DNA from 4 places in the Candidatus Pantoea communis genome. Region 4 is predicted to be linked to each of the others. Evidence: predicted binding sites of a transcription regulator. Region 4 holds the regulator's gene; each other region holds the start of a gene.

Region 1 (4,292 bases), on a different contig from region 4:
TGATTAACCGTTTGCTGCGTATGCCATTGGGTCGCGCGTGGGAAGCGCTGCGTGAAGATGAGATCGCCTGTCGTTCATTGGGGCTCAGCCCAACACGCATCAAGCTGACCGCTTTCACCATCAGCGCCGTGTTCGCCGGTTTTGCTGGCACGCTGTTTGCCGCACGTCAGGGTTTTGTTAGCCCGGAATCCTTCACCTTCGTCGAATCAGCCTTTGTGCTGGCGATTGTGGTACTGGGCGGCATGGGTTCGCAGTTTGCGGTGATCCTCGCGGCCGTGCTGCTGGTGGTGTCGCGCGAATTGATGCGTGATCTGAACGAGTACAGCATGCTGGTGTTGGGTGGTTTGATGGTGCTGATGATGATTTGGCGTCCGCAAGGATTGTTGCCGATGAAGCGTCCACACCTGAAGTTGAAAAGCAGTAAACAAGGAGAGCAGGCATGAGTCAGCCTTTGTTAGCCGTTGAAGGCTTGATGATGCGCTTTGGCGGGCTGTTGGCCGTCAACAATGTGGCGCTGGAACTGCATCCCCAGGAAATCGTGTCACTGATCGGGCCAAACGGTGCCGGTAAAACCACGGTGTTCAACTGCCTGACCGGTTTTTACAAGCCGACCGGCGGTACCATCAAACTGCGCGATCAGGAGTTGCAGGGCCAGCCGGGCCAGAAGATTGCGCGTATGGGCATCGTGCGTACTTTCCAGCACGTGCGACTGTTCCGTGAGATGACGGTGATTGAAAACCTGCTGGTCGCGCAGCATCAGCACCTGAAAAGTGGCGTGTTCTCCGGCCTGTTCAAAACCCCGGCGTTCCGTCGCGGGGAGAGTGAAGCGCTGGATCGTGCTGCCACCTGGCTGGATCGCATCGGCCTGCTGGAGCTGGCCAATCGCCAGGCGGGCAACCTCGCTTACGGCCAGCAGCGTCGTCTGGAGATTGCGCGCTGCATGGTGACGCGTCCGGAAATCCTGATGCTGGATGAGCCTGCCGCAGGACTTAACCCACGCGAAACCCACGAACTGGACGAACTGATTGCCGAACTGCGCGGTGAGCATAAGGTCTCGGTACTGTTAATCGAACACGATATGAAGCTGGTGATGGGCATTTCTGACCGCATTTATGTGGTGAACCAGGGCACACCGCTGGCTAACGGTACGCCGGAAGAAGTGCGTAACAATCCGGATGTGATCCGTGCTTATTTAGGTGAGGCGTAATATGGCAAACCCAATTTTAACGTTGCAAGGGGTGAGTGCCCATTACGGCCCAATTCAGGCACTGCACAACATTAACCTGCACATCAGTCAGGGTGAAATTGTCACCCTGATTGGGGCTAACGGCGCAGGTAAAACCACGTTGCTCGGCACCCTGTGCGGTGAGCCGCGTGCCACCAGTGGCACTATTATCTTCGACGGCAAAGAGATCACCGACTGGCAAACCGCCAAAATCATGCGTGAAGCGATTGCGATTGTGCCGGAAGGCCGCCGCGTGTTTTCACGCATGACGGTGGAAGAGAACCTGGCGATGGGCGGTTTCTTTGCCACGCGCCAGCAGTATCAGGAGCGCATTGAGCGGGTTTATCAGCTGTTCCCGCGTCTGGCTGAACGTAAAGTGCAGCGCGCGGGCACCATGTCCGGTGGTGAACAGCAGATGCTGGCGATCGGTCGTGCGCTAATGAGTCAGCCGCGTTTGCTGTTACTCGACGAACCTTCTTTAGGTTTAGCGCCGATTATTATTCAGCAGATTTTCGATACGATTGAACAGTTGCGTAAAGAGGGCATGACCATTTTCCTGGTGGAGCAAAACGCCAACCAGGCGCTGAAGCTCGCCGATCGCGGCTACGTGCTGGAGAACGGTCATGTGGTGCTGGAAGACAGTGGTGAAGCGTTGCTGTCCAACGAAGCGGTACGCAGCGCTTACCTCGGCGCCTGACCTGGCTTACTTGCCAGCTTGCGGTTGGGCAGTGCTCGCCATCCTCACGTACTAAGAGTACGTTCCGGTGGCTGCGCCGCCGACGGTCTGACTGCAACGCTGGCGGTCTAAACAGTGGCTCAAGTTTGAGATAACTTGTGCCACTTTAAACTTTCTAATACGCGCAATCTCCGTCACATTTCCGTCATAAACCTGTTATTAATCCGTCATTTCCCCGTGTCATGTTACTTCGCGAACAAAAAAATGCGTGATATCGCGCGTACCTAACAGCACAGGAAAAAACTTATGTCCGCTTTTACGCTTCGTCCCCGCCTGATGAGTGTTTTGCTTGGTCTGGCGCTCAGTGGTAACGCGCTGGCTGCCACTGACATTCCTTTCTGGCACTCAATGGAAGGCGAGTTAGGCAAAGAAGTCGATTCTCTGGCACAACGTTTTAACCAGGCTCACCCAGAATATAAAATCGTACCGACTTACAAAGGTAACTACGAGCAGAGCCTGGCAGCGGGTATCGCTGCTGTGCGTACCGGTAAAGCACCGGCGATTCTGCAGGTTTACGAAGTGGGTACGGCGACCATGATGGCTTCAAAAGCTATCGTGCCTGTGCATGACGTGTTCAAAGACGCGGGCGTGCAGATGGATCCAAAACAGTTCGTGCCAGCGGTTGCAGGTTATTACAGCGACAGCAATGGCCAGCTGATCTCTCAGCCGTTCAACAGCTCAACCCCAGTGCTGTACTACAACAAAGATGCCTTCAAGAAAGCCGGTCTGAACCCAGACCAGCCGCCTAAAACCTGGCAGGAACTGGCAAAAGACGCCGACGCACTGCGTAAAGCGGGCATGACTTGTGGTTACGCCAGCGGCTGGCAGGGTTGGATTCAAATCGAAAACTTCAGCGCCTGGCATGCACTGCCGGTTGCCACCAAAAACAACGGCTTTGACGGTACCGACGCGGTATTGGAATTCAACAAGCCGGTTCAGGTGCGCCACATCCAGATGCTGGAAGACATGAACAAGAAGGGTGATTTCACCTACTTCGGTCGTAAAGATGAATCCACCGCGAAGTTCTACAACGGCGATTGCGGCATCACCACGGCTTCTTCCGGCTCTCTGGCGGATATCAAGCATTACGCTAAGTTCAACTTCGGCGTCGGCATGATGCCTTATGACTCAACTGTGCCTAACGCACCGCAGAACGCCATCATCGGCGGCGCGAGCCTGTGGGTGATGAAAGGCAAAGATGCCGACACCTACAAGGGCGTAGCAGAGTTCATGAAGTTCCTGGCTCAGCCAGAAATCGCCGCAGAATGGCACCAGAAGACCGGTTACCTGCCAATCACCACTGCTGCATATGAGCTGACCAAGCAACAGGGCTTCTATGACAAGAACCCAGGCGCAGACATCGCCACGCGTCAGATGCTGAACAAAGATCCACTGCCGTTCACCAAAGGCATGCGTCTGGGCAACATGCCACAGATTCGTACCATTGTGGACGAAGAGCTGGAAGGCGTGTGGACGGGCAAACAGGCTCCACAGGCTGCACTGGATAACGCTGTGAAGCGCGGAAACGAACTGCTGCGTCGTTTTGAACAGCAAGTGAAGTAATTCCGTTGTCTCGGGGCTGGCGCATGGCGTCAGCCCCGATTTCTCTTTTGGCGAGTCTGCTATGTCCTCATCACGCCCCGTTTTTCGCTCCCGTTTTTTGCCCTATTTGCTGGTGGCACCACAGCTGGTCATTACTGCTATTTTCTTCCTGTGGCCGGCCGGTGAAGCGCTGTGGTATTCGCTGCAAAGTATCGATCCTTTTGGTATTTCCAGCACCTTCGTCGGGCTGGATAACTTCAAACGCCTGTTCAGCGACAGCTATTACCTGGATTCTTTCTGGACCACCATCGAATTCAGCGCACTGGTTACGGTGTGCGGCATGACCTTCTCGCTGCTGCTGGCGGCGCTGGTCGACTACGTGGTGCGTCTGAAAAAACTGTACCAAACGCTATTGCTGCTGCCTTACGCCGTTGCACCGGTGGTCGCTGCCGTGCTGTGGATGTTCCTGTTCAACCCTGGCCTCGGCCTGTTCAGCCATCTGCTGAACCAGATTGGCTATAACTGGAACTACGCGCAAAACAGCGGTCAGGCGATGTTCCTGATCGTGCTGGCATCCATCTGGCAGCAGATGAGCTACAACTTCCTGTTCTTCTTTGCCGCACTGCAGTCGATCCCCAAATCGCTGGTGGAAGCGGCGGCGATTGACGGTGCTGGACCGGTGCGCCGTTTCTTCAATCTGTCACTGCCGCTGATCACCCCGGTGAGTTTCTTCCTGCTGGTGGTCAACCTGGTGTATGCCTTCTTCGACACCTTCCCGGTGATCGATGC
Region 2 (4,292 bases), on a different contig from region 4:
CGGCTCCCATGAGCGCGGTGATGCGGACGTTATCGGTTAAATTATTGTCCCAGCAAATCAGAATCCCGACTTTCACCCCCCATGGCGTGTCAAACACGGTGAATTCATTTCCCTGGGCGATGCCCGCATGTTCGAAAGCATGGATCTTACGATGTACTTGGCGTTGGCCATCCGGCATGCAGACCGCATAGGCATTGTAGAGCAGTCCATTATCATGCTTTTCGATGTAGCCGGCGCCGATCGCCATCTGATGCTTTTCCGCCAGGCTCGCGATACGCGCCAGTGACGGGCTGTTTTCCGTGCGCTCGGCCAGGGCTTCGACCTCTGTAATGGGCAGATCCGGCACATGCCAGTAACCCGTGATGCACATTTCAGGAAAGGTTAATATTTTGACTTCTTCTTGTGCGGCCTGCGCGATAAAGCGCTCCATCACGGAAAGATTGTAAGCTTTGTCGCTGGCGCGATGGCAAAACTGCACGGTGGCAACGCGAAGTGAATGTTCCATGGTGATTCTCCAAAAGGAAGTAGGTCGCTATTTCACCAGAGGGAAATCCACCGTGTATAATCACAACTTCTCCCACTTTGATAACCGATTGGAATGGATATTAAACTGTTACGCGCCTTTGTGACGCTGGCGCAAGAAGGCACCTACCACTCGGCGGCCAATAAGCTCTGCATCACCCAGCCCGCACTCTCGAAACAGATCCAGACACTGGAGCACCTTTCTGGTGTGACGTTATTTCAGCGCGGCCGGCATGGCGCGCGGTTAACGGTGGCGGGAGAGCAGTTATTAGCGGCTGCCAGCGAGGCAGTGGAGCGCTACGCGGATTTCTTTGCTGATGTGACGGCGATCCAAAGAGGGGATTCAGGAAAACTCACTCTGGGTTTTGGCATCTCTTCTTATCTTTTTGCTGCCAAACGTGTCGCTGCCTTTCGCGTTCGTTATCCCGGCGTACAGGTCTCGCTCAACGATATGCCTTCGGCGGTTCAGACCCAACGGCTTGCTGAAGGACGACTGCAGGTGGGATTTGTGCGCTTACCCGTGCCTGAACCACTGCAAAGTCACAGTCTGGATACGGAACAATTAGTGCTGGCGGTAGCCGCTGATCAATTATTGAGTCACTTAGAAACAACGCAGGTTATTGAAAATCATCAACTCTTACAGTTGGCACCTCAGCGGGGCGAAGGGCTCACTACGCAGGCCGATCAATTCCTGACCGCAAGAAACCTCACGCCGCGCACGGTGTCGGCTGCTGATGATATTCAGACGTTACTGGCGCTGGTGGCCGCTGGTGATGGTGTGGCGTTACTGCCGGCGAGTGTGAAACACATCCTGCCTGTAGGCGTCACACTATTGCCGCTGGAAGGCGAGCATACCCAATGGCACACCGGTTTGGCGTGGAATGGTCAGATTAAGGACCCGCTAAGAGACAAGTTTTTAGCGATGGTAATGGAAGATGGCCAGATAAATTAACGATGTGGCTGAATTGAAGACAAAAAAAAGCCTGAACTTTCGTTCAGGCTCTTCTTCGAAATGATGGCGGTGAGAGGGGGATTCGAACCCCCGATACGTTGCCGTATACACACTTTCCAGGCGTGCTCCTTCAGCCACTCGGACATCTCACCACATTTTTTCTGCCAACCGCACTGGGTCAACGGGGCGCTACTATAGGGAGTTACCTGAATACGGTCAAGCCCTATTTTCTCCTTTTGTTCTATCCGCTTAAGCTCTGTGCAGCTTGCTGCATCTCTCGCCGAACTGCGTGTTCTGTCATCAAATTATTCCCTCTCTGCCACAAAAGTGTCACCAGACTGTCGCAGACTTGTCTGCGGAAACATTTGGTTATATTTACTGATAAGGATGCTTATAAATGAAACACATACCTCTTTTCACGGTTTCTCTGCTGGCTTCACTCATCGCGACGTCAGCAGTGGCAGACACAACAACGTATAGCCGCGCCGCCACCGGTGATATCACCGAACACGGTGGCGCGCGCCGCCTCAGCAGCGACCAGACGGAAGCGCTGAAAGCCTCACTCGTTAATACCACGGCCAAAAACGTCATCTTATTGATCGGCGATGGCATGGGTGACTCGGAAATCACCGCCGCACGAAATCAGGCGATGGGCGCGGGTGGTTTCTTCCCAGGCATTGATGCGCTGCCGTTAACCGGTCAGTACACCCACTACTCGTTAGACAAGAAAACTCACAAACCGAATTACGTGACCGATTCGGCTGCCTCCGCGACCGCCTGGGCGACGGGCACCAAATCTTATAACGGCGCCATCGGCGTAGACGTTAATGGCAAGGATCAGGTCACCATTCTGGAGTTGGCGAAAGCCGCTGGGAAAGCCACCGGTAACGTCTCGACTGCAGAATTGCAGGATGCCACGCCCGCCGCTTTGATGGCGCATGTCACGTCGCGTAAATGTTATGGCCCGGAGAAAACCAGCGAGCTGTGTCCCACCAATGCGCTGGAGCAGGGCGGTAAAGGGTCTATCAGCGAGCAGATGCTGAAGACCCGCCCAGATGTCACCCTTGGCGGCGGGGCGAAATCGTTCTCTGAAAGCGCCAAAGCGGGTGAATATCAGGGTAAAACCCTGCGCGAGCAGGCTCAGGCGTTGGGCTTCCAGCTGGTTGATAACCTTGATGGCATGAATGCCATCCAACAGGCCGATCAAACGAAACCGGTACTGGGGCTGTTCTCCGATGGCAATATGCCGGTTCGCTGGCAGGGACCAAAAGCCAGCTATCACGGCAATATCGATAAACCGGCGGTGACCTGTGAAGTGAATAAAGATCGCCCGGCATCAACACCAACATTGGCGCAGATGACCAAAAAGGCGATTGATCTGCTGAGCACCAATGAGAAAGGTTTCTTCCTGCAGGTGGAAGGCGCGTCAATTGATAAACAGGATCACGCGGCGAACCCGTGCGGCCAGATTGGCGAAACGGTGGATCTGGATGAGGCCGTGCAGCAGGCGCTGGCTTTTGCACGTGAACACGGTGACACGCTGGTGGTAGTGACGGCAGACCATGCGCATAGCAGCCAGATTATTGAAAATGGCAGCAAAGCCCCAGGCCTGACCCAGGCGGTGAACACCAAAGATGGTGCGGTCATGACCATCAGTTACGGTAACTCTGAAGAGGATTCTCAGGGGCATACCGGCACACAGTTGCGCATCGCGGCCTATGGGCCTTATGCGGCTAACGTGGTGGGCCTGACCGATCAGACGGACTTGTTCTTTACGCTGAAGGATGCGATGGGCATCAAGTAATCACTCCCGGCAGCAACGAGAATCCCCGCATCAGCGGGGATTTTTTGGGCTGCAGATTGGTGCGAATTACAATCCGCGCTGCGCCATTAAGCGCGCTAAATCCACCAGACGATTTGAGAATCCCCACTCGTTATCGTACCAGGCGAGGATTTTCACCAGGTTGCCGCCAATCACCAGGGTAGAGAGCCCATCAATGATCGATGAACGTGGATCGCCCTGATAGTCGCTGGAGACCAGTGGCTCATCGCTGTATCCCAGAATGCCTTTTAATGGACCCTCAGCGGCGGCGGCCTTAAATGCATTGTTCACTTCTTCTGCCGTCACATCACGCTTCAGCGTCACGGTGAGATCCACAATCGACACCACTGGCACCGGCACGCGCAATGAATAGCCCGTCAAACGTCCATCCAGTTCCGGGATCACACGGCCCAGCGCTTTTGCCGCACCGCTGGAGTAAGGCACAATCGACAGGGCGGCGGCACGTGCACCGCGCAGATCTTTCTCCGGCTGATCGTGCAGCACCTGACTATTGGTATAAGCATGGGTGGTATTCATCAGGCCATGTTCAATGCCGAATGCCTGATGCAATACTTGCGCGGCTGGCGCGAGGCCGTTGGTCGTGCAACTGCCGTTACTCACCACGAAATGCTGCTGGGGATCGTAACGCTGGTCGTTCACGCCCAGCACAATCGTCAAATCATCGTTTTTACCAGGAGCGGAGATGATCACCCGTTTTGCGCCGCCGTGCGTGATATGCACTGCCGCTTTCTCGCGCTCGGTGAAGAAGCCGGTGGCTTCAATCACAATATCAACACCCACGTCACGCCAGCGGATATTGGCCGGGTCGCGTTCGCTGAACACCCGCACCGGCTTACCATCGATGCGCAGCTCACCTTCACCGGCCTCAACTTCTGCAGGAAGTCTGCCTAACAATGAGTCGTGTTTGAGCAGATGCGCCAGCGTTTTGCTGTCGGTGAGATCGTTAATCGCCACAATCTCAATATCGTTACTGCC
Region 3 (4,292 bases), on a different contig from region 4:
GTATTGCTGCACGACCAGCCGAAAAACCTGACACCTGCAGTGACGCCGTTACGCAGAGCCAGGCATTAGCGCTGCAACCTCAGCATAAAGCTGAACCTCGTACACTGGCGTCGCCTTTGATGGCGACGTGATAACTCACAGCGCCTGCGCACACGCCCAGGCTGAACTCCACGCCCACTGGAAGTTGTATCCGCCGAGCCAGCCGGTGACATCCACCACTTCACCAATAAAGTACAAACCGGGCACATCGCGCGCTTCCATGGTTTTGGAGGAGAGTTGCGTGGTATCGACGCCGCCCATCGTCACTTCGGCAGTGCGATAACCTTCGGTGCCATTCGGCTGCACGCGCCACTGATGCAACGTGATGACCAACTCCGCCTGCTGCTTGCTGTTGAGCTGCTTCAGCGTCACATCCGGGATCTGCTTCAGCTCCTGCAACACTTCCACCAGACGCTTCGGCAGGATTTTCGCCAGGCTGTTTTTTAGGCTGAGATTCGGATGCGCCTCGCGCTGCACGTTGATGAATTCTTCCAGCGAGGTTTCCGGCGACAGGTTAATGGTGACAAACTCACCCGGCTGCCAGTAGCTGGAGATTTGCAATACCGCCGGACCCGACAAACCGCGATGGGTAAACAGCATCGCTTCTTTAAACAGCGTGCCATCCTGCGCGGTGATGGTGGTGGGCAATGACACACCCGATAAGGTATGCAGCTGCTCAAGCAGTGGCTTATGCAGCGTAAACGGCACCAGGGCTGCGCGCGTCGGGAACACTTTCAAACCAAACTGCTCGGCCACTTTGTACCCGAATGGTGTCACGCCCAGACCCGGCATCGATAAGCCACCGCTGGCGATCACCAATTTCTCAGCCTGCACCTCGGAGCCATTCAGTTGCAGCCTGTAGCCGTTTTCATCGCGCGTCACGCTCAGCACTTCACTGCGCAAGCGCAACATAACCTGCCCGTCTTCGCACTCTTTTAACAGCAAATCCACGATCTGCTGCGCCGAATCATCGCAGAACAACTGGCCGAGGGTTTTCTCGTGATACGCAATCTTGTGGCGATTCACCAGATCGATGAAGTCCCACTGGGTGTAACGCGCCAATGCCGACTTACTGAAATGCGGGTTGTGCGAGAGATAGGCGGCCGGTTCGGTGTACATATTGGTGAAGTTACAGCGGCCACCACCGGACATCAGGATTTTACGTCCCGCCTTTTTGCCGTTATCCAGCAACAGCACCCGACGACCCAACTGCCCTGCCTGCGCCGCACAGAACATGCCGGCAGCGCCTGCACCTATTACGATAACGTCAAACTTGTCCACAGTGCTTAATCCACATAATTGAAAGGCGGTGATTGTAGAGATCTGCGGCATTTCGCGCCAGCGTCAAAAAAATGCCGTAAATGTGTCATATTGTAACTCGCTTATTTTTCAGTCTTTTTACCTTGTCTGATGGGGTTTGTGGCAATTTTAAGACAAAAAAGGACTATATTTTCCTTTCACATCATGCGGGTTGTCGCCGATAATGCGCCGCGTTCATGTCCTCCAAAAAATGGCGTAACGTTTATGCTACATCTGTTCGCTGGTCTTGACCTCAGTACCGGCCTGTTTTTGGTTATCGCTCTGCTGTTCGTATTGTTCTATGAGGCAATCAACGGTTTCCACGACACTGCTAACGCAGTCGCTACCGTCATCTATACCCGCGCGATGCGGGCGCAATTGGCGGTTGTGATGGCGGGTGTTTTCAACTTCTTAGGCGTTTTGCTGGGCGGCTTGAGCGTGGCTTATGCCATCGTGCATATGCTGCCAACTGATTTACTGCTGAATGTGGGTTCCGCTCACGGCCTGGCCATGGTGTTCTCCATGCTGCTGGCGGCCATCATCTGGAACCTCGGCACCTGGTATCTGGGTTTGCCGGCATCCAGTTCTCACACCTTGATCGGCGCGATTATCGGCATTGGTCTCACCAATGCGCTGATGACCGGCACCTCGGTGGTTGATGCCCTCAACCTGCCGAAAGTCATTAATATCTTCCTGTCACTGATCCTGTCGCCGATTGTCGGCCTGGTGATTGCGGGCTCGCTGATTTTCATCCTGCGTCGTTACTGGAGCGGAACCCCTAAACGTTCGCGCATCCACATGACGCCCGCTGACCGTGAAAAGATCGATGGCAAGAAGAAGCCACCGTTCTGGACGCGTATTGCCTTGATCGTTTCGGCGATTGGCGTGAGCTACTCCCACGGTGCGAACGATGGTCAGAAAGGCATTGGCCTGATTATGTTAGTGCTAATCGGTGTTGCGCCTGCGGGTTTCGTGGTCAACATGAATGCCTCAGGTTATGACATCACGCGAACTCGCGATGCGGTCAATCACCTGGAACAGTACTATCAGCAGCACAGCGATTCACTCACGCATATCATCCAGATGGCACCACCTGTTGTGCCTGCACCGGAAGAAGCGGTGGGCGGTCCTCACGAGTTCCATTGCGACAGCAGCCGTGCGCTGCAAGCCATTGACCGTGCTCAGGTGCTGCTAACTAATCTGAATAGCTATGACCAACTGACGGTTGATCAACGCAGCCAGATGCGTCGCCTGCTGATGTGCGTCTCGGACACGGCCGATAAAGCCGCGAAGCTGCCAGAGACCACCCCGGACGATAAGCGCTTCCTTAACAAGTTGAAGGGCGATTTGCTGGGCACCGTCGAGTACGCGCCGATCTGGATCATCATGGCGGTGGCGTTAGCGCTGGGCATTGGTACCATGATTGGCTGGCGTCGCGTGGCGACCACCATCGGTGAGAAAATCGGTAAGAAAGGCATGACTTATGCGCAAGGCATGTCAGCGCAGGTCACTGCGGCTGTGTCGATTGGTATCGCGAGCTATACCGGAATGCCGGTTTCGACCACGCATATTCTGTCATCATCCGTTGCCGGTACCATGCTGGTGGATGGCGGTGGATTACAGAGCCGTACGATCAAAAACATCGCCATGGCGTGGGTGTTCACCCTGCCGGTCTGTATTGTGCTGTCAGGTTCGCTCTACTGGATCGCGCTGAAAATTATCTAAGCCTTTAACGGCAAACAAGAGGGCGACTGTTCAACACAGATCGCCCTTTTTTATTGCCGCTATTTAATGCCAGATCGCCAGGCCAACCAGACTCACCACCACCAAAAAACAGAGCCCGCTGGTCAGGACAAACTGCCTGCGTACGCGCTCGCAGCGGCGAATAAATTCGTCGTCGTGATGATCGCGATAGCGTTTATCCCAGATATAACGCACCAGTCGCACCTGCTTGCTCGGCTGACCATGAGACGTGAAGAAACCTGCCCCATCCACATATTGATACAGCAGCGGATCGCAACCGCGCAGCACAGCCAATAGCGAGCGCAAAGAAGAGAAGTAGCGCGCCATATTCACCAGACAAACCACACACAGAGCCCAAAAAAGCGCGATAGTGCTGATCATGTTCCCCTCCCAGCTGGAGCCGCAATGACGTCGAAGGCAGCGGGGAAATGCTGTAGACGCCCCACGGGAAATTAACCAGCCACAGATGAATCGAATTGCATTGTTGTTATGCGAACCCGAGCGCGTTACCCAGACGGCAGTGGCACTCATTTTCAGTGTAGGAGATCTGTTCAATTTTTTTCCAGCGATGATTTTCGTTCACCGCGAGTGAAAATTGCGATAGCGCTTGATCTTCCTCACAAGCGAGCCGTGGATTGCAGCATTTGTTAACAACTCTGGCTATACTCAGGTCATAACAACAGAACGCCTGCAGGGCATAAATTGTGGTTGGTGGCGCTTCATCGCTGTTTCGCGCAAAGGATTTCGCTCGCCGAGCGGCGGGAATTCAGGTAGCCCCAGAATCTTGAGAAGGAGTTTTATCATGGCTTATAAACACATCCTGATTGCAGTAGACCTTTCCCCGGAAAGCCAGTTGCTGGTTGATAAAGCCGTTTCACTGGCCCGTCCTTATGATGCAAAAATCTCGCTGATCCACGTTGATGTGAATTACTCAGACCTTTACACCGGGCTGATTGACGTCAATCTGGGCGACATGCAGAAACGCATTTCTGAGGAGACGCACACCGCGCTGAAAGAACTTTCTACCAACGCCGGTTATCCGATCAGTGAAACCCTGAGCGGCAGCGGCGATCTCGGCCAGGTGCTGGTGGATGCGATTAAGAAATACGATGTGGATTTGGTGGTCTGTGGTCACCACCAGGATTTCTGGAGCAAGCTGATGTCATCAGCGCGCCAGCTGATCAACACCGTGCATATCGATATGCTGATTG
Region 4 (4,292 bases):
TGTGCCAGCGTAGAGCACAGCAGCAACGTGAACAGCAACAGCGATCTCATCAGGTCTTCCGCAAATCAGGTCAGGAACATTGAACTGCACATTCTGTCGCGCCGCGATTCATCACGCAATCAATTGCGCCACTTCATCGTGCTTAACTGACCTTACTGTGCACGCTCTTCGCCACAATCAAACGTGGCGGCAGCACGAAACTAAAACAGGTTTCCTGATGCGGAATACTGGTGATTTCCAGCCGTGCATTATGGTGGCTCAATGCATGCTTAACGATCGCCAACCCTAAGCCACTGCCCCCGGTGGCGCGCGATCGGGCTTTATCCACCCGATAGAAACGCTCGGTGAGGCGCGGCAAATGCTCCTCGCTGATCCCCGGTCCGTTATCGCACACTTTGAACTCCGCGCCCTCTTTGTTACGCAGCCAGCTAATATCGAGGCGCGTCCCTTCCGGCGTGTGATTCACCGCGTTGTACACCAGATTGGAAATGGCGCTGCGCAGCTGTTCATCATTACCGAAGACTTTGAGGTGCGGATCGGTGCGGAAATGAATGCTGTGCCGACCCTGGCTCAGCGTTTCCGCCTCGCGCTGCAACAGTTGCAGCATGCCCGGAACATCCACCGTCTCTTTGAGATCGATAGCCGGTGCGGCCTCGATACGTGACAAAGTCAGCAGCTGTTTCACCAGGCTATCCATGCGGCGCGTTTGCTCCTGCATGGTATGCAACGCCTTGCCGCGCGTGCGCTCGTTCATCGTCGCATCGTCCATCATCTCCAGATAGCCCTGCAGCACCGTTAACGGCGTACGCAGTTCATGACTGACGTTGGCAAAGAAGTTACGCCGCGCCCCTTCCAGCTGGTGCATTTGGGTGACATCGCGCGCCACCATCAACCACTGCCCTTCGCTATAGGGCATCACACGGAATTCCATATGATGTTGATTGTTCAGCACCAGCGTCAGCGGCTTGTCAAAATCGCGTTGGCGAATATAGCGGGAAAACTCAGGATAGCGCAGCAAGTTGAGGATGTTCTGGCCATTATCTTCCGGCCAGCGCAGCCCGAGATGCTGTTGTGCCAGCCCGTTGCACCAGAAAATGGTGCCCTCTTCGGTGGTCAGGATCACTGCATCCGGCAGGGATTCCGCGCCGCTACGAAAGCGCTTAATCAGGTTACCCAGCTCGCGACGTCGACGGCGATTACGCAGTTGCATCTGGTACAAGCCGTAGAACAAGGGCTCCCAGCTACCGCGACCGGCGGGCGGCGTCATGGAACGATCGACCCACAGCCAGTGCGACAGACGCATCAGATTTCTAAAGTGCCAAAACATCACACCCGACACCGCGATCAGCAGTAGCCAGGGCAGATAACCGAACAACAGACCAAGCACCAGCGCGGGCAAACAGACCAGCGCCAGCTCAGTCAATAATCTCTTCCAGGAGAGTCGTTCCAGCACGGTAAAAGACTCCGTTTAGTAGCGGGCAGAGAAACGATACCCTGTTCCGCGTACGGTTTGAACCATGCGATCGTGGCCAGATACTTCCAGTGCTTTACGTAAACGACGGATATGCACATCAACGGTACGATCTTCCACGTAGACGTTGGTGCCCCATACATGGTTCAGCAGCTGTTCGCGGCTGTAAACACGCTCCGGGTGCGTCATAAAGAAGTGCAGTAATTTATATTCGGTGGGCCCCATTTCCAGCGGGGTACTTTCCGACATCACGCGATGTGAGGAAGGATCCAGGCTCAGGCCCTGCATCTCAATCACCTCTTCCACCGCCATCGGTGAAATACGGCGCATCACCGCTTTGATACGTGCCATCAGCTCTTTCGGTGAGAAAGGCTTAGTGATGTAGTCATCGGCGCCGACTTCCAGACCGCGTACGCGATCCTCTTCTTCACCGCGTGCCGTCAGCATCATCACCGGGATGTCGCGCGTCATGGCTTCACGTTTCAAATGTTTAATAAACTGAATACCGCTGCCGCCAGGCAACATCCAATCCAGCAGAATTAAATCAGGCCAGGGTTCGATCAGCTTACCAATCGCGCTGTCATAGTCTTCTGCCTCAATAGGCTGGTAATCATTCTGTTCCAGCACGAAACATAACATTTCACGGATGGGAGCTTCGTCTTCCACAACCAAAATGCGCTTAGCCATTATAACTCCTGCTTTTGTGACAATAGGTCACTGGGATTTGCGGCGCCATTATGCGTCAGTTTTATGACACTTTTATGAAAAACCCGACCTATGATAAATAGTTAAAAAACAGAAATGTGACAACGATTATCGCTTTTTTTTCTTTGCGATCTGAAGAGGTTATAATTCGCCTTCGCTTAACGAAGCAGGGAGTATTCATGCGCATCATTCACACCGCGGATTGGCATCTCGGTCAGTTCTTTTACAGCAAAAGCCGGGCGGCCGAGCATCAGGCCTTCCTGGACTGGCTGCTGGCACAGATTACCCAGCATCAGGTGGATGCCTTAATCATCGCGGGAGACCTGTTTGATACCGGTTCGCCACCGAGCTATGCGCGTGAAATGTTTAACCGCTTCGTGGTGGCGCTACAGCCGACGCACTGTGAGCTGATTGTGCTGGCGGGCAACCATGATTCCGTCGCGACCCTGAATGAATCACGCGAGTTACTCGCCTGTTTAAGTACGCGAGTGATCACCAGCGCCACGCCACAAGGCGAACAGCAGGTGCTGACGCTGCATCAACGCGATGGCACGCCGGGCGCGTTACTGTGCGCGATTCCCTATTTACGTCCGCGCGATATTTTGCGCAGCCAGGCGGGGCAATCCGGGCGCGAGAAGCAGATATCACTGCTGGAAGCGATTGAGCAGCATTATCAGCAGTGTTATGCCGCAGCGCTGGCCGAGCGGGCAGATCGCGCACTTCCCATCATTGCCACCGGTCATCTCACCACCGTTGGTGTGACGAAAAGCGACTCGGTGCGCGATATCTATATCGGCACGCTGGATGCCTTCCCGGCGCAGGCGTTTCCCGCCGCGGATTACATTGCCCTTGGCCATATTCACCGTGCCCAGCGCATTGCCGATAGCGAACATATTCGCTACAGCGGCTCACCGATTCCGCTCAGTTTTGACGAACTGGGCCGCGAAAAGAGCGTGTTCCTGCTGGAGTTCAGCGCTCAGCTGGATAGCGTCACTCCCCTCCCGATCCCGCAGTTCCAGCCGATGCAGATGTTGAAAGGCTCAATGGCGGAGATCGAACAACAGCTGGGCGAATTTAGCGAGGGAGATCGCGAGCAGCCCGTCTGGCTCGATATTGAAATCACCACGCAAGAATATCTCAGCGATTTGCAGCGCCGTGTTGAGCAACTGACCGAAGCCCTACCGGTGGAAGTGCTGCTGGTACGCCGCAGCCGCGAACAGCGTCAGCGCAGCCTGGCACGCATGGATAATGAAACGCTAAGCGAATTGAAAGTCGAAGAAGTGTTCGCCCGCCGTCTGGCGCAGGAAGATCAGTTAGATGCCGAACAAGCCGAGCAACTCACGCAACTGTTCCGCACCACCCTCGCCGCGCTGGAGAACCCGTCTGCATGAAAATCCTGACGTTACGCTTTAAAAACCTCAATGCGCTGCGCGGTGAATGGTTTATCGATTTCCGCCGTGAACCCTTTGCCAGCAACGGATTGTTTGCCATTACCGGCGCGACCGGCGCGGGGAAAACCACACTGCTGGATGCTATCTGCCTGGCGCTCTATCACCAGACGCCGCGCCTTGGCGTGCTGTCGCAAACACAAAACGAACTGATCACCCGCGACACCGCCGAATGTCTGGCAGAAGTGGAATTTGAGATCAAAGGCGAAGCCTGGCGCGCCTTCTGGAGCCAGAACCGCGCACGCGGCCAGGCGGATGGCAAATTGCAGGCACCGCGTGTCGAGCTGGCGCGCGTGGCGGATAACCAGATTGTGGCCGATAAGGTGGGTGACAAACTCAAGCTCATCGAAACCCTTTCTGGCCTCGATTTTGACCGTTTCACCCGTTCAATGATGCTGTCGCAAGGCCAGTTCGCTGCCTTCCTCAACGCCAGGCCGGGCGAACGCGCCGAACTGCTGGAAGAACTCACCGGCACCGAAATTTACGGCCAAATCTCGATGCAGATTTACGAGCGCTGGCGCACCGCACGCAGCGATCTGGAGACACTGCGCGCCCGCGCTGGCGGCATGATGCTGCTGGATGAGACGCGTCGCACAGAGCTGATGCAGCAGGTTGAAGCCTTAACGGCGCAGGAAAAAACGCTGAGCGAGCAGCTTGAGCAAGCGCAA

Evidence for each region. Region 4 encodes PhoB, which activates phosphate uptake and scavenging genes when phosphate is short. Its sites were predicted from a motif close to CTGTCATAAAACTGNCNNAT; they were not measured.
Region 1: the regulator PhoB is predicted to act here: its motif matches at 2,104-2,123, upstream of ugpB (sn-glycerol-3-phosphate ABC transporter substrate-binding protein UgpB).
Region 2: the regulator PhoB is predicted to act here: its motif matches at 1,802-1,821, upstream of phoA (alkaline phosphatase).
Region 3: the regulator PhoB is predicted to act here: its motif matches at 1,457-1,476, upstream of pitA (inorganic phosphate transporter PitA).

What each region holds. Positions count from the first base shown of each region.
Region 1 is NZ_VWXC01000009.1:180,152-184,443, reverse strand. Features, by position in the region: gene F3J37_RS14015 (high-affinity branched-chain amino acid ABC transporter permease LivM) at 1-443, shown strand, start outside; gene livG (high-affinity branched-chain amino acid ABC transporter ATP-binding protein LivG) at 440-1,207, shown strand; gene livF (high-affinity branched-chain amino acid ABC transporter ATP-binding protein LivF) at 1,209-1,922, shown strand; gene ugpB (sn-glycerol-3-phosphate ABC transporter substrate-binding protein UgpB) at 2,208-3,524, shown strand; gene ugpA (sn-glycerol-3-phosphate ABC transporter permease UgpA) at 3,586-4,292, shown strand, end outside.
Region 2 is NZ_VWXC01000002.1:231,888-236,179, forward strand. Features, by position in the region: gene F3J37_RS05170 (nitrilase family protein) at 1-505, opposite strand, end outside; gene F3J37_RS05175 (LysR family transcriptional regulator) at 599-1,474, shown strand; tRNA gene F3J37_RS05180 (tRNA-Ser) at 1,539-1,626, opposite strand; gene phoA (alkaline phosphatase) at 1,872-3,278, shown strand; gene gap (type I glyceraldehyde-3-phosphate dehydrogenase) at 3,345-4,292, opposite strand, start outside.
Region 3 is NZ_VWXC01000016.1:95,856-100,147, reverse strand. Features, by position in the region: gene F3J37_RS19835 (glycosyltransferase family 32 protein) at 1-69, shown strand, start outside; gene F3J37_RS19830 (BaiN/RdsA family NAD(P)/FAD-dependent oxidoreductase) at 136-1,320, opposite strand; gene pitA (inorganic phosphate transporter PitA) at 1,564-3,063, shown strand; gene uspB (universal stress protein UspB) at 3,127-3,462, opposite strand; gene uspA (universal stress protein UspA) at 3,884-4,292, shown strand, end outside.
Region 4 is NZ_VWXC01000008.1:113,845-118,136, reverse strand. Features, by position in the region: gene F3J37_RS12590 (PstS family phosphate ABC transporter substrate-binding protein) at 1-50, opposite strand, end outside; gene phoR (phosphate regulon sensor histidine kinase PhoR) at 143-1,453, opposite strand; gene phoB (phosphate response regulator transcription factor PhoB) at 1,469-2,158, opposite strand; gene sbcD (exonuclease subunit SbcD) at 2,356-3,567, shown strand; gene F3J37_RS12570 (AAA family ATPase) at 3,564-4,292, shown strand, end outside.